2 regions of the Rhizobium sp. BT04 genome follow, and region 1 is predicted to be linked to the other one. Evidence: riboswitches for the same ligand, from Rfam matches in the RefSeq annotation. Region 1 holds a riboswitch; the other holds the start of a gene.
What was found. A riboswitch is a leader RNA that binds a small molecule or an ion and turns the genes downstream of it on or off. The one in region 1 is predicted to bind thiamine pyrophosphate.
Positions count from the first base shown of each region.

Region 1 (7,927 bases):
AACAGCAGCCCGGAGAGGTAGCGGAGCGCGAGCTCCGGCGTCAGCGGCAGGGCCAGCAGCGTCAGGCTGAGGGCGAAGCTGATGGTCGCGGCGAACCAGAAGCCCGGAGCGATGCGCGCCGCCCGGCGGATCGTGTAATGCCGGAGGCTCGGCATGTTGCTGCCGTCGTCGAGCGCGCGCCAGAAGGGATGGGCAAGAAGAAAGCCGCTGAGCACGAAAAAGATGGCGACGCCGAAATTGCCGAAGCGGAGGATGTTTGCGGTTGGCCCCAGTTCGTCGGGAATTCTGCGCATATCCAGCCGCAGCGCGAGATGATGGGCAAACACCAGCAGACAGGCCGTCGCGCGCAGAAAGTCCGCCCCGGCCAGTCTCTGCTGTTGTCGCATCTTATCTCCCGCCCTGCCCGGAGCATGATGCCGAAAAGCGTGAGCGGTTTTCGGACGACATCATGCTCCGGGTCTCAGACTTTGCAGCGGAAAGCTGCGACGGGCAAGGCAGGCGTTGGGCTTAGTCGAGAAGTTCGTTGGTATAATAGGTGGAAAAGTCCGGCTTCTCCTTAAGCGCGGCGCCATTCGCGTCGACCAGAATGCCATTCTCGAGCAGGAAGCCGCCGAGGGCCTCGGCCTTTGCCGGGTCGAGCTTACCGATCACGCCGGCCTCGGATTTCAGGAAGTGCCCCTCGATCAATGCCTTCTGAGAGGCTTTTACCAGGTCCGTATTCATCAGTGCGCCGTTGCTTCCGGAGATCAGCAGGTCGCAGGCTTCGTCGGGATGGTCGACGGAGTAGGCATAGCCCTTTCGCGTGGCCTGGATGAAGGCGCGGGCGTGTTCCCGGTTTGCCGAGAGGTAGGCGTCGCTGGAGACGATGACCGTCGTCTGCTCGTCGGGAATGCCATAATCGGAATAGTGGAAACGGCCGATCTTCCGGTTTTCCAGTTCGGCGGCGATGCCTTCCCAGGTGTAGATCTCCAGCGTGAAATCGATCGAGCCATTGTCCAGCGCCTCGTAAGCGGAGGTGCCGAGGGTGACGGTCTTGACCTCGCCCTTGCCGCCGTCATTGCGGATCATCGCGGAGATCAGCGCGCTCTCCCAGGTGCCGCCGAAGCCGCCATAGGTCTTGCCGTCGAGATCTCTAGGGCTCTTGATGTCGTCGCGTCCGCCCTTGAAAATCAGCCGTGCGGTTTCCGTCTGGACGACGCCGTAGACCATCTTCACGTCACCGCCGCCGGCGCGCTGGGTCAGGGTCTCGATCTCGCTGCTGATGCCGAAATCGGCAACGCCGTTCGATACCAGCGTTCCGGCGCTGGTATCGGTGAAGGGAAGAATTTCGACATCGAGTCCGGCCGCCTCATAGAAGCCCTTGGCCTTGGCGACATAGATGCCGATATGGTTGGTGTTGGGCGTCCAGTCGAGCGCGATGCGGACCTTTGCGGGCGCCGATTGGGCGAAGGCGGTGCGGCCGGCGAGGCTTGCCGCGATGGCGGCGACGATCGTCTGGCGGCGGGTGAGAAGCAGCATGGTGACCTCCTCAGGTCTCTAGAGCATGATGCCGAAAAGTGTGAGCGGTTTTCGGACGACATCATGCTCTAACTCTTTAAATTAGAACAGGATTCGGATTTTAGGCCGGCCGGCCTAAAATCATCCTGTTGCAGCGGATGAAGCAGGGTTTGCAGGATTTCGGTTTCAATCGCCTGGGCCGCCGGCGAGCCGAGGTCGGCGATGCTTCTCGGGCGGGGCAGGGGAACGCGGAATTCGCGGATGATACGCGCCGGACGGGCCGAAAGCACGTAGATCCGGTCGGAGAGGAACACCGCTTCGCGAACGTCGTGGGTGATCAGCAGTGCCGTCCAGCGGTGTTCGGTCCACATGCCCTGCAGCCATTCCTGGATCTGCGTGCGCGTCAGCGCGTCGAGCGCGCCGAAGGGCTCGTCGAGCAGCAGCATGTCCTGGGTCTGGACGACGGTGCGCAGCAGCGCGGCGCGCTGGCGCATGCCGCCGGAGAGTTCGGAGGGATAGTGGTGTTCGAAGCCGGCAAGACCGAAGCTCTCGAACAAAGGCGCCACAATGGCGCGGGCCGCGCGGCGGCTCATGCCTTTCACCTCGAGGCCGAGTGCCGCATTGTCGATGATCCGGCGCCAGGGCATCAGCGCATCGCGCTGCGGCATGAAGGCAAAGGAATGCGGCGCCTGTTCCAGCGGCACGCCGTTGAAAAGCATGGTGCCGGAATCGGGGCGCAGCGCCTGCGTCAGCAATCGCAGCACCGTCGATTTTCCGGAGCCGGACGGGCCGACGATCGAAACGAACTCGCCGTCTGCGACGCTGAGCGAAATATCGCCCAGCACCTTCATGCCGTCGAAGGACTTCGAGATATTGCCGAGTTCAAGCATTGTTTTGTTCATCGCCGCCGCTCCCCGGACGGCTGCCAGGGCATGACCAGGCGCTGGATCAATAACGTCAGCCCGAAGAGGCAGAGTGTCAGCACGGCGCTGACGACGACGGCGGCGAGCACCAGATCGGGGCGGAAATTGTTCTTGGCGTTGAGGATATAGATGCCGAGGCCGCGGGCGGCGCCGGCATATTCGGCAAAGATCGCGCCGACGACGGCATAGGTGATCGAGATCCTGAGGCCGGCGAAGAAATAGGGCAGCGCCGAGGGAAACCGTGCCAGACGGAAAATGCGCCAGCGGCTCGCCTTCATCGAGTTCAGCAATTCGGCGATGTCGCGGTCGGTCGATTCATAGCCCTGCAGCAGGGCGACGAGCAGTGGAAAGAAGGTGACGAGGGCCACCAGCAGGACCTTCGGCAACAGGCCGAAACCGAACCAGAGGACGACGAGGGGGGCGATCGCCACCAGCGGCAGGGTCTGACTGGCGATGAAGATCGGCAGCAATGCCCGGCGCATGAAGGGCATGAAATCCATCAGGATCGATGAGACGAAGGCGAAGGCCAGCGACAGCGCGAAACCGCCGAGTGTCGCACCCAGCGTCGGCCAGGTGTTTGATATCAGCGCCTCGCGGTTCAGCCAGCCCTGGATGACGATGCGCGACGGCGCCGGCAGGATGGACGGTTTGATCCCGGAGAGATCGACATAGAGCTCCCAGGCTGCCAAAAAGGCGCAGCCGGCGAGCAGAGCGGGTATGCTCCGGTAGAGAGCCGCGCGGAGCGCGGCAAGACGCGAATCCGATGGTGGTAGCGTTGTCATCAGCGTTCGATCAGGCTTTCGTCGGGCTATTGGCTGACACCGTGATATCGAGGGTCACATGTCCCTCCGGGTCGCCGAAGCGATAAAAGGCTTCACGAATGGTTGCAAAGACGGCACCGGCATCGCCCGAGAGCCTGGTGCAGAAATTTTTGGCGCGGTCGAAGGTACCGGAGCGTTTCAGGAAGTCGATGCAGCCATAGATCTCGTCCATATGGGTCCCGGTTCCCATGACATAGAGCGAGAATTGCGCAGCGGTCGGCTGCCCGGTTTCGGCAGTGGTTTCTACGGCGGCAAGTCCTGCCGTTATACGGTCGGCAAGCGGTTCTGCCTGACCGAGGGCGGGGTTGACCCCGCAGATGGCGTCGTCGGGCTCGCCGGGGCAGCCGCGTGAAACGGCGGCGGACAGCACGCAATGCTCGCCGGTCCGGGCGGCGGCGGCGAAAAGATCGTGCATGGCGGCGAAGAGAATGTCAGGCGGGCCGACCAGCAGTGTGGAGATGTCGTCGGTCTCGATCCGCAGCCGGTCGCGATAGGGATCGAGCGCCTTGACGGCATCGAGAATGATGCCGACGAAATTGCCGGACATCGGATAGAGTGACACTTGTGCGCCTGAAAACATCTGAACCTCGCTCCGCTGGCATTACCCAGATCAGCTTTGAAGGGTCCGGAAGCCTGCGCCTCGCATCTCAGCCCCGGCAATACGGAGCTCCCCTGTTAATCGGCGCGGAAACTACCACCGGGGTTTTCTTCCCGCAACCGCAAAAATTGCCAACCCGTCCGCATGGTCGGGATGAGGCTGGCATGATCGGAAAACACCCGGACGGAAGTCCTGTCCGGGTGTCCCCAGAGGTTCCGTACCTGCCGGGAACGGAACCGGAGCCCTTCGTTTCAGGCGGCGATATCGGCGTAGGGATGATCGCCGCGCGCGGCAATGAGCGCCCGTGTCCACCATTCCAGCCGCGCCATCATCCGGTCGAGCGTGTGCAGAGCGTCGCTCGGATCGTCAAGCCGTCCGGCGACGTCGAAGCGGCTCCACGGCGCGGAAAAGCTGACCGAATCGCGGACGGTGACGGCATGGAGTTCCGCAAAGACGAGCCGTAATTGCTCGACCGCGCGCAAGCCACCGGAGATGCCGCCATAGGAAACAAAGGCGACCGGCTTGCCCTGCCAGGGCTCGAAAAACAGATCGATGGTCGATTTCAACGCGGCGCTGAAGCTGTGATTGTATTCCGGCGTGACGATGATGAAGGCGTCGGCCATGCCGAGCCGCCCGGCGAGCCTGTCGATTTCGGGGTGCGCCATGTCGCGGTCGGGCGGCAGCGCAAAATCCAGTGGATCGATGATGTCGATATCGAATTGCGGGAAGCGGACGAGCTCCTGCGTCAGCCATTTGACCACCCGGTCGCAGATGCGGCCCTTTCTTGTGCTTCCGTAGATCACCGCCAGCCTGATGGATGTTTTCATGCGCCGCTCCTTCTCGCGATTGGGCTTTACGATTGCTGGAGCAAGGCTTATAAAACCTCAACTAATCTTGAGGTCAAGAGGGCAATGGATACAATTCCGGCAACGCCGCTCGGCAAGCTGCTGACGGTCGGCGAGGTGGCGGAGCGCAGCGGCCTGGCCGTCTCGGCGCTGCACTTCTACGAAACCAAGGGGCTGATTTCGAGCATTCGCACCCGCGGCAACCAGCGCCGCTACGGGCGCGATGTGCTGCGCCGGCTCGGCATCATCAAGGTGGCGCAGCGTGTCGGCATTCCGCTTTCGGAAATCCAGGCGGCGTTCGAATCCCTGCCGCAGGGGCGTACGCCCACGATCGCCGACTGGCAGAGCCTGTCGGCACTCTGGAAAGACGATCTCGACGCGCGAATCAGGCGGCTGAGCCTGCTGCGCGACCGTCTGACCGGCTGCATCGGCTGTGGCTGCCTGTCGATTGAAAGCTGTCCGTTGCGCAATCCCTGCGACCGGCTCGGCAAGGAGGGACCGGGCGCGCGGCTTCTGGAGACCGAAAACTAAACCCTGGTCTTCCCCGGGAAAGATCGACGCCTGCCTTTCTTTCGGTCGGCGCGCTCATATGTTAAGGGCGAGTGGCGCAACCGGCGGCACTGTCCGCGAGGAGGACGGCTCGTGTTTCATCCCAGACTGTTCGAAAATCGCAATGTCGTCGTGACCGGCGCCGGCCGCGGCATCGGTCTCGAAGTCGCCCGGCAGTTTCTCGACTGCGGCGCGAAGGTGATCGTCCATACCGGGCGCAAGCCGGGACGGGACCTGCCGGATTTTCTGCTGACGGCTGAATCAGAAAGACGGGCGCTGCTGCTGCATGCCGATTTCTCTGCCGTCGGCGGGGCGTCGCAATTTGCAGAAGATGTTCTCGCTTTCTTCGACAGGGTGCACGTGCTCGTCAACAATGCCGGCACCATGCTTGGCCGTTTCCCCGCCGCCACGCTGACCGATGCGGAATATGAGGCGGTCATACGGCTGAACCAGACGTCGGTGGTGGCGCTGACGCGCGCATTGCTGCCGGCATTGAAGGCGGCCGAGGGCGCCGCCATTGTCAACACCGTCTCGATTTCGGCGCTGACCGGCGGCAGCCCCGGCTCCTCGATCTATTCGGCCTCGAAAGCCTTTGTTGCGACCTATTCCAAGGCGCTTGCCCGCGAGCTTGCCCCGGATGCAATCCGCGTCAACTGCGTCTCGCCGGGAACGATCGAGACGGATTTCCACGAGCGCTATTCCTCCCGCGAAAAGCTGGAGCAGACGAGAAAATCCATCCCCCTGCAACGGCTCGGCACGGCGGAGGATTGTGCTCCCGCCTATCTTTTCCTGGCGGCTCCCTCGCTCTCGGGCTACATCACCGGCCAGGTGATCGAGATCAATGGCGGTCAGCTTATCTGCTGATTTGCTTGGACCTTTTTTGGCATTTCGTCATTTTGACGAATTCGATTGTGCGAATATGCTATTGTGCTGATCTACCCATCGCCTCCCTTCGAGATACCGAATGCCGTTGCCCAAACCCAAGCCGGGGATGACCGGCCAGGAATTGCACACACTCGCTGGAAAAGCCCATGAAGCGACCGACCTGTTGAAAGCGCTGGCGCACCAGACCCGACTGCTCATCCTCTGCATATTGGCGAGCGAGGAGCGGACGGTCAGTGAAATCGAACATATTCTCGGCATACAGCAGGCAATGGTCTCGCAGCAGCTGGCGCGTTTGAGGCTCGAAGGCCTGGTCAATACGCGCCGCCAGGGCAGGCTGGTATATTACAGCATCGGCAATGTCAGCGTGCTCGCCTTCCTCGAATCGCTGTTCGATCTTTTTCCGATTGCAGAAAACTTTTAAAGCACGTCGCGCAAAACTGTGCGGCGGTCTGCGATAGTGACATACGAGACAATAAAGACCCAAAGCGCGAGAAGCGAATCTGAAAGATCGCGACGCGCTTTGGCGACCCGCCCTTGCGGAGCACGGCTGCTACGTCGAAGATAAGGCCGGACGCGAAATGTCGCGGGAGACCGGATGATCGACAAGCTGGAATTCTTCATCGCCCTTGCCAATGAAAAACATTTCGGCCGCGCCGCCGAGGAGTGCGGGATTTCGCAGCCGACCCTTTCGGCCGCCATCCGGCAGCTTGAGGATCAATTGGGCGTCATGCTGGTGCAGCGCGGCTCCCGGTTCCAGGGGCTGACGCCGGAGGGGCAGCGCGTGCTCGAATGGGCCAGGCGCATCGTCGGCGACGCCCGCACCATGCGCGAGGAAATGCGCGCCGCCCGCCGCGGCCTTTCCGGCCACATCCGCCTCGCCGCCATTCCGACGGCGCTCGCCATGCTGTCGCGCATCACCACGCCGTTTCAGGAACGGCATCCCGGCGTGACCTTCTCGATTGTCTCGCGCAATTCGCTGCAGGTGCTGAGCATGCTCGAAAACCTCGAAATCGATGCCGGCATCACCTATCTCGAAAACGAGCCGCTCGGCCGTGTCACGAGCGTTCCGCTCTATGCCGAGCGCTATCATCTGATCACGGCTGCAGGCAGCCCGTTGTCGGATCGCGACAATGTGACCTGGAAGGAGGTCGGCGATCTTCGGCTCTGTCTATTGACGGCCGACATGCAGAACCGCCGAATCATCAATCGGCACCTGACGGAGGCAGGCGCAACCGTGCATCCGACCCTCGAATCCAATTCGATGATCGTGCTGTTCTCGCATGTTCGGACCGGACGCTGGGCGAGCATCATGCCGCGCAATGTCGCCAAATCTTTTGGTTTTCCGGTGGAAATCCGCATGATCCCGATCGTCGAGCCGGAGGCGCATCATCTGGTCGGCCTTGTTGCGCCTTATCGCGAACCTTTTACGCCGCTCGTGTCGGCCTTGCTGCACGAAGCCAGAGTGCTCGTGCAGGACGAGGAACTTTGATAGGAAAAACCTATCAATCGACGTGATAGCGTTATTGATCGCCAGCGGCTTCCTTGAGATGCTGCCCGAGGAATAGCACTCAGGCTGGAGGAGGCCGCCATTCCGCAACGAGCAAGCCGTCGGGAGGGCTGCCTTATGACCATTCATATCGCCGAAGGCGATATTGCCGCGCGCACTCGTGCCATCATCGCCGATCTTCGCTTCCTCGAAGGGCCGCTGCTTCCCATTCTGCACGGGGTTCAGGAAGAATTCGGCTATGTGCCGCGGGAAGCCGTTCCTGTGATCGCGGAGGAACTGAACCTCTCCCGCGCCGAAGTGCA
Region 1 is NZ_CP125652.1:2,646,223-2,654,149, reverse strand. Features, by position in the region: gene QMO82_RS21390 (acyltransferase) at 1-386, opposite strand, end outside; gene QMO82_RS21385 (ABC transporter substrate-binding protein) at 508-1,518, opposite strand; gene QMO82_RS21380 (ABC transporter ATP-binding protein) at 1,587-2,399, opposite strand; gene QMO82_RS21375 (ABC transporter permease) at 2,396-3,202, opposite strand; gene QMO82_RS21370 (YkoF family thiamine/hydroxymethylpyrimidine-binding protein) at 3,213-3,821, opposite strand; TPP riboswitch at 3,812-3,925, opposite strand; gene QMO82_RS21365 (NADPH-dependent FMN reductase) at 4,091-4,666, opposite strand; gene soxR (redox-sensitive transcriptional activator SoxR) at 4,751-5,215, shown strand; gene QMO82_RS21355 (SDR family NAD(P)-dependent oxidoreductase) at 5,327-6,097, shown strand; gene QMO82_RS21350 (helix-turn-helix transcriptional regulator) at 6,198-6,539, shown strand; gene QMO82_RS21345 (LysR family transcriptional regulator) at 6,714-7,607, shown strand; gene QMO82_RS21340 (formate dehydrogenase subunit gamma) at 7,743-7,927, shown strand, end outside.

Region 2 (7,927 bases), on a different replicon from region 1:
AACATTCCTGGCTTTCGCCAGCCTCTGCTCCAGTTCTTCGACCCGACGCTCCGCATCGCCGAGCCGCCCGAGTTGATCGCTCAGGAAGGTTCGCGTCAGCTTGTCCTTCTCCCGCGCGAAGACCTCGATGCCGGCCACGGCATCTGCGAGGTGGCTCTCCTGCACGGCAAGCTGTGTCGCCTGCTCTTTCAATGTTTCCGTGGCATCGATCACACTCGCCATCGTGCCGGCGTCCTTCGAAGCCAGCGCACTGCGCATCGCCACGCGCTCTTTCAGGGTCTCAACCAGCGAGTTCTGAGCCGCAACCGTCACGACCAGACGATCGCGCTCCACTTCCTTCTGGTACTTCTGAGCATCGAGCGACGCAGCCGCGGCCTGGAATTGCTCGAGATCGCCCCGCAGGATGCCTTCTTCACGACGACGCAATTCCTCGGGCACATCTGCATCCCAGGAGATCGTCGGCAGCGGCTGGTCGCTCTCCTGAGACCGAACATAGTCCACCGCGGCTTTTCGACGACGGACCTCTGATCTCACGGACGCCAGGCCTTTTGTTGCGTCCGTCTCATCGGCAATGGCATCCGTCGGGTCGAGTTCGAGCAGGATATCACCGCTCTTGACGGGCGCGCCATTCGGCGGCGGAAGTGCCTTCACCTTGCCTGTCAACAATGGCTGAACAACTTTGACGCGGCCGGTCGGCTGAATTTTGCCTTGTGCGGCCGCGATGATGTCGATGCGGCCGATATAAGACCAGATCAACGCCGTCGTGACGAAGGCGCAAATGATCAGGATCAGCGCCAGACGCACCGGCGAGGCCGGCGTCTCCAGAATTTCGAGCGCCGGCGCCAGAAACTCGTGGTCGGATCGCGCCAACGGGCGCGGGGGAAGGCCGGCATATCGAACGGCTTTGGCGACATTACCTTTCATGCGACGCCTCTGTCGTTCTGCAAGGCCCAAAGCCGCGCATAGAGCCCGCCCGGGCGCTTGAGCAGATCATCATGGCTGCCGATTTCCACTATGCGTCCGTCCGCCATGCCGATGATGCGGTTGCAAGGCCGTACGGCGGCGAGCCGATGCGCGATGATGATAACGGTGCGGCCGGCGGCGATCTGGTGCATGTTGGTTTGCACGACGCGCTCGCTTTCATAGTCGAGGGCGCTGGTCGCTTCATCGAAAATCAGGATCGGGGGAGTGGTGGCAAGCGCACGGGCAATGGCGATCCTCTGGCGCTGGCCGCCGGACAGGTTGGCGCCGCGCTCTTCGATCATCGTGTCGTAACCATGCGGCAATCGCAAAATGAATTCATCCGCCCCGGCGAGCTTGGCGACAGCAATAACCTGGGCGCGTTGCATCGCCGGGTTTGAGAAGGCGATATTGTCGTGGATCGTCCGGTTGAACAGCAGGTTCTCTTGGAGAACGACTCCGATGTGGCTTCGAAGCCAGGCGGGATCGAGCTGGGAGAGATCCATGCCGTCAAGAAGGACCTGCCCCTCTTCGGGGATATAAAGACGCTGCACCAGTTTCGCGAGCGTCGACTTTCCCGAGCCCGAGGTGCCGACGATGCCGATGACCTCTCCCGGCTTTACTTCAAGCGATATGTTTTTCAGCACCTCCGGTGAGCCGGGCCGATACCGGAAGGTGACGTTTCGAAAATCGATTTTTCCCTTTGGTGCAGGCAACGACAACCGCGCGTTTGGCTGACGCTCTATCGGCGTGTTGAGGATATCGCCGAGCCTGTCGACCGAGATCTGCACCTGCTGGAAATCCTGCCAGAGTTGGGACAGCCTCAGGATCGGCTGGGTGACCTGCCCGGCAATCATGTTGAAGGCGACAAGTGAGCCGACCGAAAGCTCGCCTTCGATGACCGCCCTTGCACCGAAAAGAAGAAGGGCAGCCGTCGAAAGCTTGCTCACATATTGAATGGCGTTTTGCCCGCCGACGCCCAGCATTGTCGTATCGAAGGCTGTTCGCACGTAAGCTGCGAGCTTCTCCTCCCACTGCGCCTGCATCACCGGCTCCACCGCGGCGGACTTTACCGTGTGGATGCCGACGACGGCTTCGACCAGAAACTGCTGGCTTGCCGCGCCGCGATTGAACTTCTCCTTGACGAATTCGCGCAGCGGCGGTCGCACCACGCTTCCGATCAGGATGTAGATCGGGATGGCGGCAATGACGATCAGCGTCAAGCTCCAGGAATAAGCGAAAAGAACCGCGATGAAGACAAAGATGAAAACGACATCGAGGGCCGAAAACAGTCCCTGCCCGGTCAGGAATGCCCGTATGGTTTCCAGTTCGCGGACGCGGGCGACGGTCTGACCGGCAGACCGCGTCTCGAAATACTCCAACGGCAGCCGTAGCAGGTGATGGAACAAGCGTTGGCCGAGCTCGACGTCGATCCGGTTCGTCGTGTGAGCCAGCGCATAGGCTCTCAGATACTGGAGCATGACATCGAACAGGCCAACGATCGCGATGCCGGCGACAAGCACAAACAGCGTTGAATAGCCCTTATGCGTCAGCACCTTGTCGACCACGACCTGAAAGAACAAAGGCGTGATGAGCGCAAAGATCTGCACAAACAGCGATGCGAGCAATACATGCGCGAGCGGCTTTCGATAACGCCAGATCGACGGCAGAAACCACTTGAAGCCGAATTCTCGCGGGTCCGACCCTTCTCCTCTGATCCGCCGGCCCACAAGAATAACGCGCGCGTCGATTTCGGCTAATATATCCGACGGAGCAATCTCGCGATCAGCGCGCGTTATGGGATCGACAAGCCGGTATTTTCCAGAGGGATTCAACCCGCCGAGCACCTGAAAGGATCCGCTGCGAACTTGGACGATAGCGGGGACTGGCATGGTTCGAAGGCGTCGCGCCGTGACCTTCTCGACCACACGTGCCTTGAGTCCGATGATTTTGGCTGCCCGCTGAATGTCGATGGGCTGGGACATGCGCCCCTTCAATGCCAAGTCGTGCTCTAGCTGAACCGCATCCGCAGCGATCCGATAGAATGCGGCGATGCCGCAGAGCGCACGAAGACCGGAGTCCAGCTGCTGCGAAACGACGCCATCCATGTGCGGAACTTATCCCTCAAAGCTGCGGATTCTCCGCTCTCGATACCACTCGCCGGACCGCGTGCCGCGGCTCTCTGCTGACATGTAGCTCACCCGGAAATATGGCGCCACGGGGATGCTGGGGCTCACCGCAATTCGGTTCGGTTGTGGCGAAGAAGCAACACTGCACCGCCGGTAGCAAGTATTCATTTCGTTGGCGCCCCGCAATCGAAGTGAACACAAGCCGTGGATATCAGAACCGGGGCGGTATCACGAAGGCCTCGCTTCATACCGCTTTTCAAAAATTTTCTCATTTAAAATACAACTTCAGGAAGATTTTATTTGCTGGCAAGATCGTATCGCTGCAATCCGCAATCCGGTCAACCTTAACGTGTCAGCACGGTAAAGTTTGCGTTAGGTATTTACTTCGCGTTCTGGGAGATTGCGTTCCGTTTGCCGGTACCGGCTTCACGCGCCGCGCCGTCGCAGTACTGTCATTTTCGAGGTGACATCCGCCCCGTTCTCTGCGAAAAGAAACGCGATGAGAGACAGGGGCGTTCGTCGACAGACGGGCTGAGAAGCACCCTTCGAACCTGAACCGGATAATGCCGGCGGAGGGAGTCGCTCGGGGTCGCGGCTGAGCCCGCACGAACCGCCCCGTGCCCGCCCCCGCCTGAAAGGGGCCACATGCAGACCAGGACCACACCAGGAGCAATGCTGAAAGCGATGCGCGAGAAGCCGCCGCTCGTTCAGTGCATCACCAATTACGTCGCCATGAATATCGCCGCCAATGTTCTGCTTGCCGCGGGCGCCTCGCCGGCCATGGTGCATGCCGCTGAGGAAGCCGGCGAATTCGCCGGGATCGCGAATGCGCTGACTGTCAATATCGGCACGCTGTCGACGCAATGGATCGACGGCATGCAGGCGGCTGCGAAGGCGGCGACATCGGCCGGCAAGCCGTGGGTGCTCGATCCGGTCGCCCATTATGCCACGGCTTTCCGCCGCGATGCGGTCGCGGCTCTGCTGGCGCTCAAGCCCACGATCATCCGCGGCAACGCCTCGGAGATCATCGCGCTTGCCGGCGGAGAGAGCCGCGGCCAGGGCGTCGACAGCCGCGACCCGGTCGAGCAGGCCGAAGGATCGGCGCGCCGGCTCGCCGAGCGCCAGCAGGCGGTCGTCGCCGTCACCGGCGCTGTGGATTTCGTCACCGATGGTGAAAGGGCCGTCCGTATAACAGGCGGATCGGCCCTGATGCCGCAGGTCACCGCGCTCGGCTGCTCGCTCACCTGCCTCGTCGGCGCCTTTGCCGCCACAGCGCCGGATGATATCTTCGGGGCGACGGTCGGCGCACTTTCAACCTTCGCCGTCGCCGGCGAGGCTGCCGCGCTCGGGGCGGCCGGCCCGGGCTCCTTCGCCTGGCGCTTCCTGGATGCGCTGGCCGCGCTCGACGCCGAAACGCTGGATGCCAGGGCAAGGGTATCGGCCGCATGAAGGTTTTCGACCTTTCGCTCTATCTCGTGCTCGACCCCGAACTCTGCGCCGGGATCGGCATGGTCGAAACGGCGCGCCTCGCCGTTGCCGGCGGCGCGACGATGGTGCAATTGCGCGACAAACAGGCCGGCACCACCGCGATGATTGCGACCGGCCGCGTCCTGAAACAGGCACTTGTTGGGACCGGCGCCCTGCTCATCGTCAACGACGATGTCGAGGCGGCCATCGCCATCGGCGCCGACGGTCTGCATATCGGCCAGGAGGACGTGGATGCGCGCACCGCGCGGGCGATGATCGGCCCCGAGATGATCCTCGGCCTGTCGGTCGAAACCGAGGCGCTTGCCGCTGCCGTCGATCCCAGTCTGGTCGATTATACCGGCGTCGGACCGGTGTTTGCGACACCGACCAAAGCCGACCACAAGCAGCCGATCGGCTTTGACGGTCTTGCCAGGCTGGTGAAGGCCTCGCCGGTGCCGTCGGTGGCGATCGGCGGCCTCAAGGCGGATCATGTGGCGCAAGTGTTTGCCGCAGGCGCCAAGGGTCTTGCCGTCGTCTCGGCGATCGCAGGCACGCCCGACCCTGAAGCGGCCACACGCCGCATCGCCGCCGAAATCCGAAAGGCCCGTGCATGATCCGCAACGTTCTCTCGATCGCCGGCTCCGATCCCTCCGGCGGCGCCGGCATCCAGGCCGATCTCAAGGCTTTTTCCGCCCGCGGCGTCTACGGCATGGCGGTGCTGACCGCGTTGACGGCGCAGAATACCCAAGGTGTCAGCGGCGTGCATCTGGTGCCGCCGCAATTCGTCGCCGACCAGATCAATGTGGTCTTTGCCGATGTGCGCGTCGATGCCGTCAAGATCGGCATGATCGCCAATGCCGGCATTGCCGAGGCCGTCGCCGAAGCATTGGCGGATCGGCGCAGCATCCCTATCGTCATCGATCCGGTGATGATTGCCAAGGGTGGGGCCGCCCTGCTTGCGCCGGAAGCCATCGACGTGCTGACCCGCCGGCTGCTGCCGGTCGCAACCCTTCTGACCCCGAACCTTCCCGAGGCCGCCGCCCTGCTGCACCGGCCGGTTGCGACCAATCGCGCGGAGATGGCAGCGCAGGCCGAACAGCTGCGGGCGCTTGGCCCGGCCGCCGTGCTCGTCAAGGGCGGCCATCTCGACAGCGACGAGAGCCCCGACGTGCTGGCCACCGCCGACGGCCTGTATTGGTTCGAAGCCCGACGCGTGCCGACCAAGAACACGCATGGCACCGGCTGCACGCTCTCTAGCGCGCTGGCGGCCGAACTCGCCAAGGGCGCCTCGGCGCGGGAGGCGGTCGCCATCGCGAAGGAATACCTCGCCGGCGCGGTCGCCGCCGCCGGAGACCTCACCGTCGGCTCCGGCCACGGCCCGGTGCAGCATTTTCATGGGCTCTGGAAGGACGACAAATAGACGCACAGCGAACACGTGCCATCGAAAACGGCCCGGTCTCCCCGGGCCGTTTTGCGTTCGGCACCTACTTTGCGTTGAAACCGCGGCTCAGTCGCAGGCCATCTCTTTGGCTCGTCGAAAAACCTTGTTGACAAGCTCGATCGGATGGCCAAGTCTATAACATTAAAAGGGGATAAATTCCGTAATAACGGAATAAGAGGAGGAATGACAGGTGCCAGACCTGCTTGTGAACCTATATTCCACCGAGCTCGCCGACCTGCAGCAAAAAGCTGCCCGCGTCGGCGTCTCCATCCGCCCGGCCCTCCCCCCGGAACTGCATCTCGTTCTCGGCTGGGTTCGCGAACGGTTCAGCGAGAACTGGGCAAGCGAGGTCGCCGTCGCCTTCTCCCGCCAGCCCGTTGCTTGCCTGATATCAGTCGACGGCGGCAGGCTGCTCGGCTTTGCCTGCTATGAGACGACGGCGCGCGGCTTCTTCGGCCCGACCGGTGTCGACCGCGACGCGCGCGGCAAGGGCATCGGGCTCGCGCTGTTTTCCGCCTGCCTTCAGACGATGAAGACACTCGGTCACGCCTATGCCTTCATCGGCGATGCCGGGCCGGTCGATTTTTACGCCAAGGCGGCAGGCGCAATCACCATCCCCGCCCCCGACAAGGGCATCTATGAAGGCATGCTGCGAAGCGCGCCGAAATGACCATCTGATCCCGGAGTTCCAGAATTGTCCTCGACCCCGCTCGCCCTTTTCGTCGGCCTTCCCACCCCCACGATTTCGGATGATGAATTCGCCCTCTATCGCGAGACCAATCCGCTCGGCCTCTTCGTCGGCCGGCGCAATCAGCGCGAACCGGAGCAGACGAGGCGTCTGATCGAGCGCTTCCGCGAAGCTGTCGGCCGCGATGATGCGCCTGTCTTCACCGACCAGGAAGGCGGCCGCGTCCAGCATCTCGATGCCGGCCCCTGGCCGCTCTTCCGCAGTTTCGGCCAGTTTGCCGAGCTTGCCCGCCGCGATTTTGATCTCGGCAAAAAAGCACTGCGCCTTTCCTCCCAGGCCATGGGCGCGATGATGACGGAACTCGGCCTTTCCAGCGGCTGCTCGCCCGTTCTCGATCTCGTCTTCGAGACGACGAGCGCGGTCATCGGCGCCCGCTCCTTCGGCCCTGATCCCGATTTCATCGCTGCCCTCGGCCGCGAGGTGGTCGATGGCCTGCTCGAGACCGGCAACATGCCCGTCATCAAGCACATTCCCGGCCATGGCCGTGCGACGCTCGACTCCCACAAGGAGCGTCCGGTCGTCAATGCCAGCCGCGAGACGCTCACCGCCACCGATTTCAAGCCGTTCGTGGCGCTGAAGGATACGCCCTGGGCGATGGTCGCCCATGTCGTCTATTCGGCCTATGACGCGGAGCTGCCGGCATCGGTCTCGCCGATCATGCACGACGTGATCCGCAACGACATGGGTTATGACGGCGTGCTGATATCAGACTGCATCTTCATGGAGTCGCTCTCCGGCACCCTGCCGGAACGCGTTAAACAGGTGCTCGACGCAGGCTTCGATATTGCGCTCCACAGCCATGGCGACATCCCGGAAAGCGAAGCCGCCGCCAAGGCCGCCCGCCCGCTGACGGAAGCTGCCCTGCAGCGGATCGCTACCGGCAAGGCCCGCCTCGGCAATCTCAAGATCGATGTCCGCGCCGCCCACGCTGAAGTCGAAAACATGTTTGCAAGCGCGCTGGTCTTCTGACCGGCACGTCATCTCTCACCGCATAAAAAAGGGGAATAAACATGAAAAAATATCTTCTTGCCGCCGCCGCGCTGACACTGCTTTCGGGTTCTGCCATGGCGCAGACGGTCCTGACGGTGAATATCGAACCGGCGACGACCTGGGTTCGCAACTTCAACCCGTTCAACCAGACCTCGTCGCGCCAGTCGACGCTCGACTTCATCTACGAGCCGC
Region 2 is NZ_CP125653.1:91,471-99,397, reverse strand. Features, by position in the region: gene QMO82_RS31720 (HlyD family type I secretion periplasmic adaptor subunit) at 1-924, opposite strand, end outside; gene QMO82_RS31715 (type I secretion system permease/ATPase) at 921-3,068, opposite strand; TPP riboswitch at 3,588-3,684, shown strand; gene thiM (hydroxyethylthiazole kinase) at 3,735-4,538, shown strand; gene thiE (thiamine phosphate synthase) at 4,535-5,170, shown strand; gene thiD (bifunctional hydroxymethylpyrimidine kinase/phosphomethylpyrimidine kinase) at 5,167-5,976, shown strand; gene QMO82_RS31695 (GNAT family N-acetyltransferase) at 6,188-6,667, shown strand; gene QMO82_RS31690 (glycoside hydrolase family 3 protein) at 6,692-7,714, shown strand; gene QMO82_RS31685 (ABC transporter substrate-binding protein) at 7,756-7,927, shown strand, end outside.
Region 2: another riboswitch for thiamine pyrophosphate. It lies ahead of thiM (hydroxyethylthiazole kinase); the one in region 1 lies ahead of QMO82_RS21370 (YkoF family thiamine/hydroxymethylpyrimidine-binding protein).